Regions from separate parts of the Shewanella sp. Arc9-LZ genome, predicted to be linked through region 1. Evidence: predicted binding sites of a transcription regulator. Region 1 holds the regulator's gene; each other region holds the start of a gene.
The links. The regulator MetJ, encoded in region 1, represses methionine synthesis genes. The targets are predictions, from matches to a motif close to TAGACGTCTAGACGTCTA.
Positions count from the first base shown of each region.

Region 2: a site for MetJ is predicted at 2,446-2,463, ahead of serA (phosphoglycerate dehydrogenase). Genes of this name have one in related genera too.
Region 3: a site for MetJ is predicted at 3,912-3,929, ahead of metK (methionine adenosyltransferase). Genes of this name have one in related genera too.

Region 1 covers NZ_CP048031.1:4,263,631-4,269,723, reverse strand. The annotation lists gene GUY17_RS18375 (DUF3373 domain-containing protein) at 1-249, opposite strand, end outside; gene GUY17_RS18370 (cytochrome c) at 398-727, opposite strand; gene GUY17_RS18365 (sulfite exporter TauE/SafE family protein) at 1,092-1,832, opposite strand; gene metJ (met regulon transcriptional regulator MetJ) at 1,908-2,222, opposite strand; gene metB (cystathionine gamma-synthase) at 2,431-3,600, shown strand; gene GUY17_RS18350 (bifunctional aspartate kinase/homoserine dehydrogenase II) at 3,732-6,093, shown strand, end outside.
Region 2 covers NZ_CP048031.1:689,971-696,063, forward strand. The annotation lists gene ygfZ (tRNA-modifying protein YgfZ) at 1-922, opposite strand, end outside; gene serA (phosphoglycerate dehydrogenase) at 1,089-2,318, opposite strand; gene GUY17_RS03065 (DUF2238 domain-containing protein) at 2,511-3,134, shown strand; gene GUY17_RS03070 (response regulator transcription factor) at 3,616-4,284, shown strand; gene GUY17_RS03075 (PaaI family thioesterase) at 4,430-4,867, shown strand; gene GUY17_RS03080 (YgjV family protein) at 5,087-5,329, shown strand; gene katB (catalase KatB) at 5,593-6,093, shown strand, end outside.
Region 3 covers NZ_CP048031.1:3,991,571-3,997,663, reverse strand. The annotation lists gene GUY17_RS17120 (META domain-containing protein) at 95-520, opposite strand; gene GUY17_RS17115 (hypothetical protein) at 643-861, shown strand; gene GUY17_RS17110 (GNAT family N-acetyltransferase) at 865-1,413, shown strand; gene GUY17_RS17105 (hypothetical protein) at 1,462-1,818, shown strand; gene GUY17_RS17100 (GNAT family N-acetyltransferase) at 1,981-2,568, opposite strand; gene metK (methionine adenosyltransferase) at 2,730-3,881, opposite strand; gene tkt (transketolase) at 4,414-6,093, shown strand, end outside.

The DNA of each region.
Region 1 (6,093 bases):
GTTCCAAGTGACGTTTTGATAATGTAATGAATGTGCTTTGGTTCTAAAATCACCCGTAATGGCTATTCTGTCTAAGGCTGTGTGACGCTCGGTTTTGTCAACTCGTGAATTTAAGTAATCAAGATCTTCATTAATAGTAGCCAGTTGTTGTTTAAGATCGGCAATCTTTTGTGCATCGGTATCTGCTGCTAGGCTTGCGCCGCTCATAAAGAGCGCGTTAGCCACTAATATTGAGATGAGAGTTCTCATGGTCTTTCTCCCCTTTATTTGCCAAATAACAAGGTCAATTTGGCAAATTTTTTGTGTCAGGATCCCTGAGGCTAAGCCTCACAGTTTTTTCGTTTGGTTTATTGGCTGATGTTTCGTTTAGAACGAAAAGATACTCAGCATTGATGATTTAGCCGCAAGTAGCTGGTTGGTCTGAATCGGCGGCGTGGTCATATAAAAACTGTTGAATATCTTTTATGTCTTTTTCTGATAAGGCTTCAAAAACGGCAGGTTTAGCTTTGTGCTTATCACGAGTAAAGAAACGATCCCATTGGCTCATGGTTTTGGTCATTGGGGTTAATTCAGGACCTTCACTGTTAGCGCTGTGGCAGGCTTTACATTCTTTTTTGTACAGGTGCTTACCTTTTTTAGGATTACCACCATCTGCGGCCATCACTTGGGTGCCAAGTGATAATGCCATAGCAACTGCGATACCAACTTTAATGTAAGTGTTCATCATTTTGTCCTCTGTCGGGCTTATTAGGGTTGTGCATTAACAGCATTTAATTATTTATTTGCTGTAAACAATGTTACCTAAAAGTGAGTAGTGTTAATTTGAAGTAGATCATATCCATGAGAAAAATCTAATTGAAAAAAAGTTAATTGAAAGAAATCTAATGAACTAGTGTGATGTGGATCTATTGCGCCAAGATGAGGATTTTGCTAGAGGAGATAAAAGTGGTTTTTTTGATACTTATTGATGGCGTTTTTAGGTGAGAAATAGACTGCTTGATAAATAGAAGGGGAAGATTTTAATCATTATTAGCGAACAAGCCCATTGATGGCTGGTTTTGTTTACAGGTACAGAATAGCTGATTAGCTGATTAGCTCATTAACGTGTTGGTCGACATAATCACTAACACAGTGGCACTAATACTACATAACACTAAGGTGACTATGCGGGTTTTATCTTTATCAACGCGGCCAATTAATCTACCTGAGACAAGATAACCAGCAACGACTGAAGGCAATAATAGCAGTGATAGCCATAAATGCTTCACTTCAACTAAGCCGACGATGGTTAGAATAGCTAAGGCAATTAATGAGCTAAACACGAAAAAGGCAGATAATGCCGCTCTAAACTGACCTGGGTCTTGGCCTGCAAGCAAAATGGCCATTGGTGGACCACCGATAGCAGCGATATTGCCAAATATGCCTGAAAATACCCCAGCGATAAATAAACTGAGGCGATTAATAGGGGCGGTAAAGCGAAAGATGCTAAGAATAACAGCAATAAACACAATGCCTGCAATCACTAAGCCTAGTATGGCTTGTGGGGCAAACAGCAATAATCCAGCGCCTAAAAACCCCCCAGGGATCCGCCCGAGTAAGGCATATTGCAAACCATTAAATTGTAGATGACCGCGTTCTCTAAATAAGGTCATTGCAGAAATGGCAAAGCCCATAACAATAATAGGAACAGGAACTAATTGAGGATTAACAATATACAGCAGCGGGCTAGCAACAACGGCTAACCCAAAGCCAATTAAGCTTTGGGTTAGCGCGCCAAAAAACACGATAATCGATGCCAGTATCAAGGTCGTTGGATCGATAAATGACATCATAAGTTCTCTTTAAAAACATGACGACTTCTTATTAGGGTCGTTTCAAAGTCTGTGAGGTATTGACTAATCAGTGAATTATTCGAGCTCTTCCCACTCGATACCCATATCATCCATTAACTTTTTCGCTTCACTTGGAATGCTATCAGGCTGATCTTTTGATAGATCACCGTCATAAGGTAATGGTTGACCTGTGTACGCATGCAAAAATGCTTCGCATAGCAGTTCACTGTTAGTTGCATGGCGCAGATTATTTATCTGGCGACGCGTCCGCTCATCCGTCAGTACTTTTAATACTTTTAAAGGGATAGAAACCGTAATTTTTTTTACTTGTTCATTTTTTTTGCCGTGCTCGGCATATGGGCTGATATATTCGCCATTCCACTCAGTCATTAACTTACCCTTAACGATAAATACGCTGCAGATTTTAAACCGTTACAATCTCTAGTCAAATTATTGCTACTATTTAATCCCGATTGCAAATAGATTTCTTGATGTTTAGACGTCTAAACGTCTATTTAAGTTGACGGATGGGGATCTCTTAGGTAAATTTGGACGTCTAGACATCTCTTTGTGTGTTTGTGAAATTTTAGGAGTCACCATGACTAAGCATCAAAACGCCACATTGGCCGTTCGCCAAGGTATTGAAACAGACACACAACATGGTGCTATCGTGCCACCGATTTATTTATCGACCAATTATTCATTCGATGGCCACAATAATCCGCGCGAGTTTGATTACAGTCGTTCGGGTAATCCTACTCGATGTATTTTAGGTGACGCACTCGCCAAACTCGAGCAAGGTGCTACCGGCGTGGTGACATGTACCGGCATGGCGGCGATTACATTGGTGACTAGCTTACTTGGCCCAGAGGATTTATTGGTTGTGCCGCACGATTGTTATGGTGGCAGTTACCGCTTATTTACTAACTTGGCCAAAAAAGGCCAATTTAAGTTATTGGTTGTTGATCAAACTGATGCGCAAGCGCTGAGCAAAGCGATAGCTCAAAAACCGAAAATGGTGTGGTTAGAAACGCCATCGAATCCTTTATTGCGGGTGGTAGACATTAATGCCATTAGTATCGCTTGCCATGACGTTGGCGCGCTAGTGACAGTCGATAACACCTTTTTATCACCAATATTACAGCAGCCATTATTATTAGGTGCAGACATTGTTATTCACTCAACCACCAAATACATCAATGGTCATAGCGATGTGGTCGGTGGAGCGGTAGTGGCTAAAGATCCTCAAGTGGGTGAGTTGTTACATTGGTGGTCAAATACTCTTGGGCTTACGGGTTCAGCATTTGACAGTTATTTAACCCTCCGAGGCTTACGTACTTTAGCGGTACGAATTCGTGAGCATCAACGTAATGCACAAAAGATTGTTGAGTTACTCAGCGCCAGTGATGTGGTGGCCAAGGTGTATTATCCGGGTTTAAAAGACCATCTAGGTCACGAAATTGCGGCAAAACAACAACAAGGCTTTGGTGCTATGTTAAGTTTTGAGTTAATTGGCGGCGAAGCGGAAGTGGTGGCATTTTTAAAGGCGCTGTCGTTGTTTAGTATTGCCGAAAGTTTAGGCGGAGTGGAAAGTTTAGTCGCCGTTCCGGCCACCATGACCCATAGAGCAATGGACCCACAAGCAAGGCAAGAGGCTGGTATTAAAGAGACTTTATTGAGACTATCTGTCGGTATTGAAGATGCAGATGACCTCTTGGCCGATATTCAAGCAGGCCTAGCAGCTGTTGCCGCGATAAAATCAGCTTAATTCGAGTTTAAGTTAGCTGTGGTTTCGACCAAATTGGGTAAAATAGCAAAACATGCACTTGCAACACTATTGGTTTCAAAATAGAAGTCTAGCAGTCGCAACAAAAGTCGTAGTTGTTTAAGGAGTCAGTAATGACGCGAAGTCATTTACATAAGTTTGGTGGTTCAAGTTTAGCGGATGCAGATTGCTATCGCCGTGTTGCACATATTCTACTTACGCATGGTCAGAGTGATGATTTAGTTGTGGTATCCGCCGCCGGAAAAACGACTAACTTCTTATACAAATTATTGAGCCTGCGCGACAGCGGTCAGTTGTGGCAAGAAGAGCTGCAAATTCTGATCAGTTACCAGCAGACGTTAATTGAACAATTATTATCAAACGAGCAAGCGCGTGATTTACGCGAACGTTTGTCTACCGACAAATCTCAGTTAGTCAGCTTATTATCTTTAGAGCAACGTAACGATTACCAATTAAACCAAGTGGTGAGTTTTGGTGAACGTTGGTCGGCGCGCTTAATGGCCGCTTTGTTACGAGAAATGGGCGTAGCTGCGACTCATGTCGATGCGTGCTCTATTTTGGTAGCCGATGAAGGCGCCGTACCCAATATTTTAGTGGCTGAGTCTCGTGATAAGGTACAGGCCTTATTAGCCTTGCACCCGCAAGAGCGTTTAGTGATCACCGGCTTTATATGCGCTAACCGCCACGGCGATACCTTATTGCTGGGTCGCAATGGTTCTGATTTTAGTGCCACCTTAATTGCCAGCTTAGCTGACATTGAGCGTGTGACCATTTGGACCGACGTTGAAGGGGTATTTAACGCCGACCCGAATAAAATTAATGATGCTAAATTACTCAAGAGTATGTCACTCGCAGAAGCTGACCGCTTAGCGCGCCTGGGCTCTCCTGTACTGCATTCTCGTACCTTACAGCCGTTATTTAATACCGACGTGAGCCTAGCAGTACGCTCGAGCTATGCTTCACACACCGACTTTACTCTAATTGCGCCACTGAGTTCATCAGCAAGTGCGCCAGTAGTGACTAACTTAAATGAAGTGGTGTTGTTTAGTTTTAAAATGAACGCAGATATTGAACCGTTACTGGCCATTTTGGATAAAGCTGGTATCACGCCGTTAGCTTATTGGTCGCTAGCACAACATAAGTTTGAGTTGGCGTTAACGCTTGAAAGCCAAAAACAAGTGCAAGCTTTGCTCACTCAATACAGCAGCGAATTTTTGATTGAAGAGTTGAGTGCCCAAACTGACTTAGGCCTAGTGGCATTAGTCAGTGCCGATGCTCATCACTTTAGACGCAGTTTTGCCCGACTACTCAGCCGTGATGCCAAACCGATTTATCAAGATGCATTAAGTTTGGTCACTTTAGTCCCGCAAGCTCAAGTGAGTTTATTGACCCAAAAAGTACATCGTCGTTGTGCTGGACCAAGAATGCGTATTGGAGTGTTATTGCTGGGAGTGGGTAACATTGGTGAGGCGTGGATTGATTTGTTTAAACGCGCCAGTCCAGCATTAGATCACGAACTTGAAGCCTCTGTTGAGCTTGTTGGTTTAGTCGGTTCGAAAAAAGCATTAATTTCTAACGACGGAATTAACCTTGAACAATGGCAGCAAGATTATCAACAGCAAGGTATTGAATGGGATTATGATCAGCTTTTTGATCAATTAGCGCAGTTATCATGCGATGAAATTGTCGCCTTAGATATCAGTGCGAGTGCTGCTTTAACCTTACAATATCCCGAGCTATTTGCCCGTGGTATTCATGTGGTAAGTGCCAATAAATTAGCCGGCTCAGGGCCATTGCCATTTTATCGTGAATTAAAGCAGCAGCTGAGTAATCGCCGCTTATTTTGGCGTTATAACGCCAGCTGTGGCGCAGGTTTACCTATTCAACATGCGTTAAATGACTTACGTAATAGTGGTGACACTATTGAAGCTGTGGGTGGTATTTTCTCGGGCACGTTATGTTGGCTGTTCGAAAATTATGATGGCAGTAAGCCGTTCTCAGAATTAGTACTGCATGCTCGCAGTTTAGGCATTACTGAACCTGATCCACGCGATGACTTATCTGGCCGCGATATGCAACGTAAGTTGTTAATCTTGGCTCGCGAGATTGGTTTAGCGGTAGAGCTAGACGATATTAGTCTTAACTCATTAGTACCTCAAGCTTTAGCAGAGTTGTCACTAGAAGATTTTTTAACACGCATCAGTGAGTTAGACGATGATTTGTTGCAGCAGTATGTCGCTGCGGCTGAACAGAACAAGGTGCTACGTTATGTGGCTTCGCTGGATAAAGTCGAAGGTAAGTTACAGGCTGAAGTGGGTTTGCAGTGGGTTGATAATAATCATCCTTATGCGAATTTAACCCCAGGGGATAATGTGTTTGTTATTCGCAGTGCGTTTTATCAAGGTAATCCATTGATTATTCGCGGTCCAGGGGCTGGGCGTGAGGTGACTGCTGCGGCTGTGCAGTCGGATTTGG
Region 2 (6,093 bases), 1.3 Mb from region 1:
GCTGTGAGCTTTCATCTCCGGTAATACGAAGTTGAGCGTTGTTTTCGGTATCATTTGGCAACACCGCGGTAAGCAGTACCTTGTCACCATATTGGACGCATTCAATGATATTGCCACCACGACGGAAGCCGCCTTCAAGGGCAATTTCTAATTGAGTGTCAGTGCTGATGGTTTGCTTGGTAGTACCAGACAAAATATACAATGCACGTTTATTGCCACCGCGATATTTCATCCTGGCAATGGTTTCCTGGCCCATGTAACAGCCTTTGGTAAAGCTAATGCCATTAATGGCTTGCAGGTTGCACATTTGCGCAACGTACTGGCCGGAATGAGCGGCATCTATGTTTGGATAACCGGCTTTAATTTCCAATGCTTGCCATGCACTTGCAGCAAACAATGTTTGTCCCGATTGGCTGATAATGGTTTGTGCTGCTGCATTGTTAATAATGGCAATAAAACGTTCACCATCACGAATAATCACACCTTGCTCAACAAGGTTAAGTGGTTGCGATACATCGCCAAAATGTTCAGTTGCAAAGGCTTGTGCTTTTGGGCCAGCAATACCCATTATTTGATAATCATTGCTGACATCGGCGAGTTCGGCTTTACTGAATACAGCGTATTTTTGTAACTGAGGTAAATCCAAGCTTAAAGTACTTTTTGGCAGTAACATGAATAAGCTATCGCCGATTGAAAACCCACGGAAACTGGCGAGCATTTTACCTTTAGGGTCGCAATGAGCACCCCATTTCCACTCGTTTGTGCCAAGGGAGGTAATATCTGTGGTGACTTGGCCATGAATGAAACTGCGCCCTTGCTCACCAGTGATTTCGATTAACCCCATATGCGTCAAACTTGATAACATTAATTCAGGAGACGTGGCGATAAAATCCCAATCTGGTTGGTTTACTGAAATGGTCATAACTATCCCTAACGTGTGAATAAGACGGTATGGTTGGAGTGTAACGGATTAATAGAATGCTCAACAGGGGGCTATGGTTTTAAAGCCAATAAAAAAGCTACCTTGTGCACAAGGTAGCTTTTTTAGGAAGACAATTAACTCAAGTTAATTGCTTATAAAAGTCAGTTTAAAACAATACCCGCGCACGGATAGTGCCTTCAATAGATTTTAATTCAACCAATGCTTCTTCAGCTTGATCAGAATCGACTTCCATTACCACGTAACCAATTTCAGCAGTGGTTTGTAAGTACTGAGCAGCAATGTTAATGCCTTTTTCAGAAAACGCTTGGTTAATTTTAATCAATACACCAGGACGGTTTTGATGAATGTGCAATAAGCGTGAGGTACCGCTATGTTGCGCTAAAGACACTTCAGGGAAATTGACCGCAGACAGGGTAGAACCGTTATCTGAGTATTTCACCAGTTTGCCAGCCACTTCTACGCCGATATTTTCCTGTGCTTCAGCAGTACTACCACCAATATGCGGTGTGAGTAATACATTGTCTAAGCCACGCAGTGGAGAGATGAATTCATCATCATTCGACTTAGGTTCTACCGGGAATACGTCAATCGCAGCACCCGCAAGATGTTCTGACTTCAGGGCATCGGCTAAGTCTTCGATATCAACAACAGTTCCGCGAGAGGCATTGATAAAGAAACTGCCTTGACGCATTTGAGCAAATTCAGCTTTAGCGAACATGTCTTTAGTTTGCGGTGTTTCTGGTACATGCAGGCTAACAACGTCTGCTTGGGCCAATAACTTGTCCATAGAGTGAACTTGAGAGGCATTGCCTAACGGTAACTTATCTTCAATATCAAAGAAAATCACTCTCATGCCCAAGGTTTCAGCCAAAATACCCAGTTGAGTACCAATATGGCCATAACCAATCACACCTAAGGTTTTACCACGGACTTCAACACTGCCATTAGCACTCTTCAACCAACCGCCACGATGTGACATGGCATTGCGCTGTGGAATGCCACGCATCAGCATGATGATTTCACCAATCACCAATTCAGCAACACTGCGGGTGTTGGAGAAAGGGGCGTTGAAAACAGGAATACCCAGTTTCTCGGCCGTGGCTAAATCGACTTGGTTGGTGCCAATACAAAAACAACCAATCGCAACCAACTTTTCTGCACGGTGCAATACTTCCGCAGTAAGCTGGGTGCGGGAGCGTAATCCAACAAAGTGAGCATCTTTAATTGATGCAATCAAAGCCTCTTCGCCTAACGAGGCTTTATGGTATTCAATGTTGGTATAACCTGCACGTTCTAGTACATCGACCGCAGTTTGGTGGACGCCCTCCAACAGCAGGATTTTGATCTTATCCTTGTCAAGCGAGTGTTTCGCCATGATATGGGTACCCTCTTATCATTAAATGGTGCTTAAGCTAATGGTTATACTAATGCTTATACTAATAGTTATGATATAAATGCGGACTTCCGGCGCATTATCAAAGTAGCACTTTTTTAAGCGCTTGTAGAGGGCTAGATGGCTAAAGTTTATATTCTAATTTGAGAACAATATCTCATGGAGAGAATTAAGATGAAGAGTAAGGTTATATGGATAGGGATTTATCTATTAGTACTGTTGTGGTCAGTTAGCGCACCTAAAGATATGTTCACTTGGTGGTTAGAAGCTATACCTGCGTTAATCGCATTACCTATTTTATTTTTTAGTCGTAAAAGCTTTCCTCTGACTACGTTAGCTTATGCACTTATTTTAGTGCATTGCTGTGTGTTATTTGTCGGTGCACGTTATACCTATGCTGAAGTGCCGTTATTTGACTGGCTAGCGCAAGTGATGGGCGGCGAGCGCAATAATTACGATAAAGTCGGCCATTTTGCTCAGGGTTTTATTCCGGTAATATTAGCTCGCGAAATATTTATTCGTAAACATGTCATGCAAATAGGTGCTTGGTGTCAGTTTTTAGCAGTATGTTTTGTGTTGGCGTTTTCAGCTTTTTACGAATTAGTTGAATGGTGGGTTGCCATTGCTACCGGTGAAAATGCCGAGGCATTTTTAGGCACTCAAGGATATGTTTGGGATACTCAATCTGACATGTTTCTAGCATTAATTGGTGGGGTATGTGGCTTACTGTTGTTATCGTCTCTTCATAATAAACAAATAGCGACCAAAATGGCGCTTAACCAGCAGTCTTTATCATAAGGCTCACTTAACTTATTTAGTTAGCTTATTTTGTCATAAAATGAGTAAATTTGGCTGCTAGCATTGATGAGAGATTGATGATGTTGAGCGAATTGAAAGTATGAGCTTATCAGTCTTGGGTTAGTGATAAAGTCTACGCAAAGTCAGTCAAATTTACTATTCATACTTTAGACTTACATAATAGTCATATCAACTAACAAATTTTTACTATGCTTGCTGTATAGGAAGGTTTTTTATTATAAGAATCGTGATTGATAATGACCGACTTAACCTAATAGCCACTTTTTTGGTGAGTCGATTTATCTCGTAACGCGATTAACGAATGAAGAAAGAACATGCTCTAATATAACGACAAAAAGTAAACTATCTGCTCAGCCTAGTTTTGAAGGCTAGTAAACGTATTTCATTTACGTATAGTATATAGCCTCAGGATGTGCTCAAGGTATGTTGAGCAATAATGTACTTTTCAGGGAGAAGAGTGATGAGTTCAAATATTGATGAGTTGGTGTTTTTGCACCAAATCGCAGCACCTTGCCATTTAGCTATTTTGGCAGAATCTATCGGGTTGAAAACTCGAATTGTAAAACATGCGGCTGAGCTTGAGTTAGAAAAAAAATCCAACAACTTTTATCTTGTTTCACAAAAAGGTGCGGCCTTAGACAGTAAGGGCATCCCGTTACTGGTATCGCGTTTAGTGGAGCATGTCCCTGTAGCATTGTACCAAGTTGAACGTGGATCACTTGATCAAGAGTCAGCATTACTCTTAGGCGTACGGGGTTTGTTATACAGTGATCAACGCATGGACTTAATGCTGACGGGTCTGCGTAAAATGGTTTCTGATGAATTGTGGTACGACCGTCCACTGATCAGTAAGATTTTTAGACGTTTAGTTCAGCAACTCGATACCAACGTTGAAATCCCTGCCGATACCGTGGCCATCCTCCAAAGATTAACCAGTCGAGAAAGAACCATTATTCAGCTTGTTTCTAGCGGTGCGCGTAATAAAGAAATTGCCCAGCGCTTGTGTATTAGTGAACATACTGTAAAAGCGCATATCTCATCTATTTTCCGTAAAACGGAGTCTCGTAACCGAGTTGAGTTATTGCGTTGGGCACAGACCTACCAAAGCCATTGCGAATTAGTGAGTTAACGTACATATAGATTTAGTGAATAACTATAAAAGGAGCTTAGGCTCCTTTTTAATGGGTTAATGTTATTGATCGCGTTTTTCTTTCAAAAAGGTAAGCTAATCAGTACACTGAGTTTTCTAATAATAATAATGATGGATATTAAGAATGAGTATTTGGTTTAACATTGTCACTTTAGAAGATTGTGCTCGTTTAGATGCAGGGATGCAGGGAAAGGGCACCTTAATGCAAACATTGGGCATTAAAATTACTGAAATCGGCGACGATTATATGGTTGCCACAATGCCAGCTAATCCAGCCGTACATAATCCATTAGGGATTGTTCATGGTGGTGCGAACGTCGCACTAGCAGAAACAGTAGCCAGTTATGCCGCCAACTTTGTGGTCGACTTTACCCGTTATTATTGTGTCGGCCAAGAAATCAACGCCAATCATTTGAAAGCATCACGTAATGGTGAATTAACGGCAACGGCTAAACCTGTGCATTTAGGTAAACGCAGTTCGGTTTGGGAAGTCCTTATTCGTAACAGTGCGGGTGAACTTTGTTGTATTTCACGAATGACGGCTGCGGTTGTAGAGCGATAAGCTATTATAGATACTAGAATTCTAGTAATAAATAGGCCTTATAATCAGCGATAGACCAACGTTTTAATTTTGTTGATTCGGTATTATGCATATAAGGCGTTTTGCTTGTTTGAATGTAAAAACAGATGCGTTAAGCAATAACGTTTTTCACTGACTCACGTTAGCTTAATGTTGTTACTCGCTTGCATTGGTGTAGGCATATTAATATAAGGAAAATCCATGGACAGTATTAACATCTGGGAATGGGTAGGATATTTAGCCTCTGTCGTTGTGGCTATTTCGCTGATGATGTCAGACATTAAAAAACTACGCTGGTGGAACTTAATTGGTGCAGGGTTGTTTGTGGCTTATGGCCTCGCGATTGATGCGATCCCTGTGGCGCTGGTTAACTTTTTTATTGTATTAATTGATCTCTATTATTTAGTGAAGTTATACCGTGAGCCTACTCCACCCACTGAATAGTCACATTGTGTCTCGATAAAGCCAAATAATCAGTTTGGCTTTTTTATTGCCTGCATTTTAGTTTTAATCTGTTTTTCCTATCCTTAATAAATTACATAATCGTTTTTTTAGTTTGCAATAATCTATTTTAATCGTTTTATGTAATTATGAAGTGCTTCTATTATGTGTCCATCGAATGATGAGTTGAGTGAGGAAAATCATCATGGCAACAGTTTATGACTTAATTGAGCAGTGGTTAGTAGACCGCACATAGGAGCAAAAAAATGAATCAAGGTAATTATTTAACCAGCCAAAATGGCGCCCCGGTAGCAGATGATCAAAATTCAATCTCGGCTGGTGAACGTGGTCCACTGCTTTTACAAGATTGGCATTTAATAGAGAAGCTGGCTCATTTTAACCGTGAACGTATTCCTGAGCGTGTGGTACATGCTAAAGGGACTGGTGTATATGGGACGTTTACATTAACTAAAGATTTAAGTGAATTTACCATAGCGGATCATTTTAATGGTGTCGGCAAGCAGACTGAAACATTTATGCGCTTCTCTACGGTAGGCGGAGAAATGGGGTCAGCAGATGCAGAGCGTGATCCACGCGGTTTTGGACTACGTTTTTATACTGCTCGTGGTAACCACGATATTGTCGGTAATAATACCCCGACATTCTTTATTCGTGACGGTATTAAATTCCCTGACTTTATTCACACTCAGAAACGTCACCCACAAACTAATTTAAAAGATCCCCAAGCAATGTGGGACTTTTGGGCG
Region 3 (6,093 bases), 270 kb from region 1:
AAAGAATCAGATTTATTGAATAAAAATTCATTTTTTAATGGAACTTTAAACTGACACTAATAACTAATCCGGCGACTCATTTAAACCATAGGCTTTAGGATAAGGGTAACGATTGTTTTGTCAGTACCAATAGCGTATCACCATTTATAGACAATAGATTGAGTTTTCCTTTAGAGAAATCAACTTGTTCTACCAATGAAATCGCTTGCATCAGTTCAGCTTCTTGGGTGATTAAACTATCGATACAGGCTTTCATAGTCGAACCTGATGGTGCAAGTTGAAGCAAGTGACCTTGTTGGGCGTAACGACCAAAAAATTGATTACAGCTATTATTACCTGTCAGTTCACCGTTTGGAGCAAAAACTAAATTTGCTGGGCTATTATTAATGGTAGGAGTGTCGAGGACGACTTCTACATGCCAAGTACCAATTAATTGTTCATTTGAGACAATTTGAGTGTGGCTTTGACAAGCACTAAGGCCTAAAAATATAACAGTGGCGCCGAGAATATGCTTTATCATGTTGAGAGATTTCCATATACCAAAAAATTGCCGTTATTCTACTACTTGAGTGTGAATAAGAGCGTAAATAATTGTAATGTTTTGGATTAATGAACATTATTTAACGTATTAAAGAGTCGCAAATGATCAAATTAGTTAAAGTGTTACATTTCGTCGGTTTAATCATGTTGTTGGTGGGTGTCGGCTTATATTGGCAAAGTGATATCGGTCAACAAGTCAGTGGGATGTTGGTCATTGCTTCACTCATTGGCGTGGGAACACTAATTATGTCTCCGCTGCCCGTTGCGCTAGTGATAGAATGGGCTAAGAAACAATCTCCCAATTCAGGGTCAAAGGAATAATCATTGTCATTTATTATCCGTAAGGCGTTATTAACCGATGTTGCTGCTATTGTGCAGTTAGAACGAGCCCATGTTGATGATGAGTTGGTAGGTTCAAATAGCCAACTTCATGCTCATTCATTTACCAAAGCAGAGGTGAGCCAGTTGATAAATCAACATTGGTTTATCGTAGCTGAAGAGCAAGGGGTGATCATTGGATATGTGATGGCGGCAAAATGGTCATTTTTTTCCTCGCAACCATTGTACCGACATATTATTCAAAAACTTAAGTTTGCCGATTTAAATGGACAAGCTTTATCGACGACTAACACGTGCCAATATGGACCCGTTTGGATACAAGAATCAAAACGCGGCCAGGGAGTTTTTTCGGCGCTGGTTACCGAATTAAAAAAACAAGTGGCAGATACCTTTCCATTTATGGTGACGTATGTTGCCGCTGACAATGCGCGTTCGTTGGCAGCACATCAACAAAAAGCCGCAATGACAGAGATTGATCAATTTCGTTTTGAACAACGTGATTATTGTTTACTGGCCACAGCTAATATTACGTGATCGTTATACTAAGGGGTGTTGATAAAGTGGTTATTTATGAGGAATATTATGAGTACTAACTTTGAAGCACTCTTTTCACCCTATTTGGATTTAAGATTATCTGCATTTGACAATATGAAGCTAATAGCCGCGGTGTTGACTGATGCGACAGAGTTGTATGAGTGTGTTGAAGCCGATTTACAAAATCCAGATGATCCGCAATTGCAGCAATCGGGGTATTTTGTGCGCTGGCAAGACATGTGGCTATTTTGTGGCGTAACCAATAATTATCAAGCAGCGATTACGCTATTTACCGATGTCGAGCGGATTAACTTAGCGTCTATCAGTGTCAAAGTAGTGCCCGTAATGACAATGCAACAAGTGTCGTTTATGTGTATTGAAAGTTCACATTTCGATCATTGTTAACGAGTTCGATCACCTTGTACTTATGCTGACTTAGTTTGATTACGCTTAAGTCTATTTGGGCTAAATTTATTGGTGTGCAATAGCCTTGAGAGGCTTTAATACGATCTAGATTTTGTCTGAGTTTGGCTCATTGATCTTATTGAGTTAGATTATTAATCTAGATTATTTATCGGGATCATTGAGCTGCATCAACACTAGTGGTCGTTGTTCACTGTGATAGCGACGATACAACTGAGTGATGTCTGCTGGTATCGCTGATAAATCATTTTGACCTATCACGACATTTTGATCTATAACGATAAAGTGCTGCTGTTGATATAAGCCAATTAACCACGGATGAGCAAACAAGAAGCAATTTTTAGCGGTTAATTTGGGCGCGATAAATTTCAATAACTGAGTTGAAAGCTGTTGTCCACGGTAGTCAGGGTGAACCAATAATCCATTGATTAATTGATATTGGCCAATAGGTTTAACTCTTACCGCAGCGATTATTTTTTGCTGGCTTATATCAACTTCATCAGTAGCTGGTGGGCTTAGATGATGAATGACAGCCACAGACTCTTTCTGAGCTAATCGAGCATACGGCATATGTTGACGATAGAATAACTTGATTGCAGACCACTGTTTAATGGCTGGCAAGTTAATGGCTGGAATGTTAGTAACAGGGCTGTTTATCGCACAGGGGTTAGTTGCCGTTGATGGCTGGTGGTTTGCTGTTATCTTTGTGTTTAGCCAAGTGGGTTGATACATAATCTGAGCCATTGTTGAGATTAAATGTTGAGATTAAATGTTTAGATCAAATCATTGTATTGCCAATGATAGATAAAATAAAACCGCCAGTTGGCGGTTTTATTTTTTATCGTGTTAGCTTAATACAGACACTAGCTTAAGACGATAATTATGCTGGCTGATTATAAACCTGCATCTGCACGAAGTGCTTCAGCTTTATCAGTCGCTTCCCAAGGGAAGATATCTCGGCCAAAGTGGCCATAAGCAGCAGTTTGCTGATAGATTGGGCGTGCCAAATCTAGCATTGCTGTTAAGCCGTATGGACGTAATTCGAAGTGTTGACGTATTAATTTAATCAATACTTCTTCTGATACTTTACCGGTACCGAATGTTTCAATACTAATAGACGTTGGCTCTGCAACACCAATAGCATATGACACTTGTAGCTCACAACGGTCAGCTAGACCAGCTGCAACGATATTTTTAGCTACATAACGTGCAGCATAAGCCGCGCTACGGTCTACTTTTGATGGGTCTTTACCAGAGAAAGCACCACCACCGTGACGAGCCATACCGCCGTAGGTATCTACAATAATTTTACGACCTGTTAAACCACAATCACCAACAGGGCCACCAATCACAAAGCGACCAGTAGGGTTGATAAAGTATTTAGTGTCTTTGTTTAACCATTGAGCAGGTAATACCGGCTTGATGATAGTTTCCATTACCGCTTCAATTAAATCAGCTTGACTCACGTCTTCACGATGTTGAGTAGATAATACAATCGCATCAATACCGATGATTTTGCCATCATCATAAGCAAACGTTACCTGGCTTTTAGCATCTGGGCGTAACCAAGGTAGTGTGCCGTCTTTGCGTACTTCAGACTGACGCTTAACTAATTTGTGCGCGTAAGTAATCGGTGCAGGCATTAATACATCAGTTTCATTGCTGGCATAACCAAACATTAAACCCTGATCACCAGCACCTTGCTCTGCAGGGTCTGAACGATCAACACCTTGATTGATATCTGGTGACTGTTTACCTATGGCATTAAGTACCGCACATGAATCAGCATCAAAACCCATATCTGAATTGGTGTAACCGATTTCGCGTACGGTTTTACGGGTAATTTCTTCAATGTCTACCCAAGCAGAAGTGGTGACTTCACCGCCCACTAATACCATACCGGTTTTGACATACGTTTCGCACGCAACACGAGCCTTTGGATCTTGCTCAAGTATTGCGTCTAATACCGCATCAGAAATCTGATCGGCGATTTTATCTGGATGACCTTCTGAGACAGACTCAGAGGTAAACAAGTGCTTTGCCATAATAGGAGAATCTCGTTGGTTGCATTTGAATATACGTCTAGACGTCTATTTTAGTCGAAATCTAATTTGATAACACCCCTTTATACGAATTTAACTGGAGAATTGTGCAATGGAGCATAATTTTTTTTGTTAATCATAGATATGTTTATACTGGTGAAAAATCAAGTTTTTGATTCATATGGCTTTATTTAAGTGCTCATCGACTTGCGCGGTGTATTTATCATAAAAATAGACAATGTTTTTGATAGATTAGAGATTATATTGCCTAATCAGAGCCATAGCTCTGCCAATCACGATACTTTTTATTTACAAGTGGCAATAAATAATTACTCTGTATTTATCTCATGTTATGGTCATGCTGACCATTTGATGCTGTATTTACGATGTTTATTTATTGGCATTGTATGAAATCACCGTTTATTTAACGGTTAAAAAGAAACCCGAAAAATTTTAATTTGCGTCACATCGCCTTGTAGGGGAAAATATGGCTTCACAATTGCCCGTTAGACCTTACAAACAAGCAGGAGAGAGCATGTCATCTCGTAAAGTACTCGCTAACGCTATTCGCGCCCTAAGTATGGATGCGGTTCAAAAAGCTAACTCTGGTCATCCAGGTGCCCCAATGGGGATGGCAGATATCGCCGAAGTGCTATGGAATGATTTTCTAAAGCACAATCCAACTAATCCTAACTGGGTCGATCGCGATCGTTTTGTTCTGTCAAACGGTCATGGCTCTATGCTTATATACTCTTTATTGCATTTAACTGGCTATGAATTGCCTATTGAAGAGCTAAAGCAATTCCGTCAGCTGCATTCAAAAACGCCTGGTCATCCTGAATATGGTTATACCCCTGGTGTTGAAACTACAACCGGTCCTTTAGGCGCTGGTTTGAGTAATGCTGTTGGTATGGCTATTGCGGAAAAAACCTTGGCGGCTCAGTTTAACCGTCCAGGCCACGACATCGTCGATCACTTCACCTACTGTTTCTTAGGTGATGGCTGTTTAATGGAAGGTATTTCTCACGAAGTCAGTTCATTAGCCGGAACATTAGGCCTTGGAAAGTTAGTCGCATTTTGGGATGACAACGGTATTTCTATCGATGGTCATGTTGAAGGCTGGTTCACTGATGACACTCCTAAGCGTTTTGAAGCCTATGGCTGGCACGTTATTGCCGATGTAGATGGTCATAATCCAGATGCTATCCGCGCCGCGATTGAACAAGCTAAATCTGTAACAGATAAGCCATCGATGATTTGCTGTAAAACCATTATTGGTTTTGGTTCGCCTAACAAGTCGGGTAGCCATGATTGTCATGGTGCACCATTAGGTGATGCTGAAATTGCAGCAGCTCGTGAGTTCTTAAACTGGCCACACGCTCCTTTTGAAATCCCATCTGATGTGTATGCTGGTTGGGATGCTAAACATAAAGGTGTTGCTAACGAGTCATTATGGAATGACAAGTTTGCTGCTTACCAAGTTGCGTTCCCTGAACTGGCTGCAGAATATGAACGTCGCGTATTAAAAGGTGACTTACCTGCAGATTTTGAAGCAAAAGCACAAGCCTTTATCCAAGAAAGCCAAGATAAAGCCGAAGGTATTGCGAGTCGAAAAGCGTCTCAAAATTCAATTGGTTTCTTTGGTGCTATGTTGCCTGAATTACTTGGCGGTAGCGCTGACTTAGCCGGTTCTAATTTAACGCTTTGGTCTGGTTCAAAAGGTATTCAAGACGATCCTGCCGGTAACTACATCTATTACGGTGTACGTGAATTCGGTATGAGCGGTATTATGAACGGCGCGTCGTTACATGGTGGTTTTATTAACTATGGCGCAACTTTCATGATGTTCATGGAGTACGCACGTAACGCGGTACGTATGTCAGCATTAATGGGCATTCAAAACATTTTCGTTTATACCCATGATTCAATCGGCCAAGGCGAAGATGGCCCAACTCACCAACCGGTTGAGCAATTAGCTAACTTACGTTTAACGCCTAATATGGCTGTTTGGCGTCCATGTGATGCTGCGGAAACGGCAGTATCTTGGAAGGCGGCGATTGAACGTCGTGATGCACCAACTTCATTAATCTTTAGCCGTCAGGGTCTTAAGGCACAAGCGCGTACTGCTGAGCAATTAGCTAACGTAGCTAAAGGTGGTTATGTACTGTCTGATTGCCAAGGCACTGCTGATGTGATTTTGATTGCCACAGGTTCA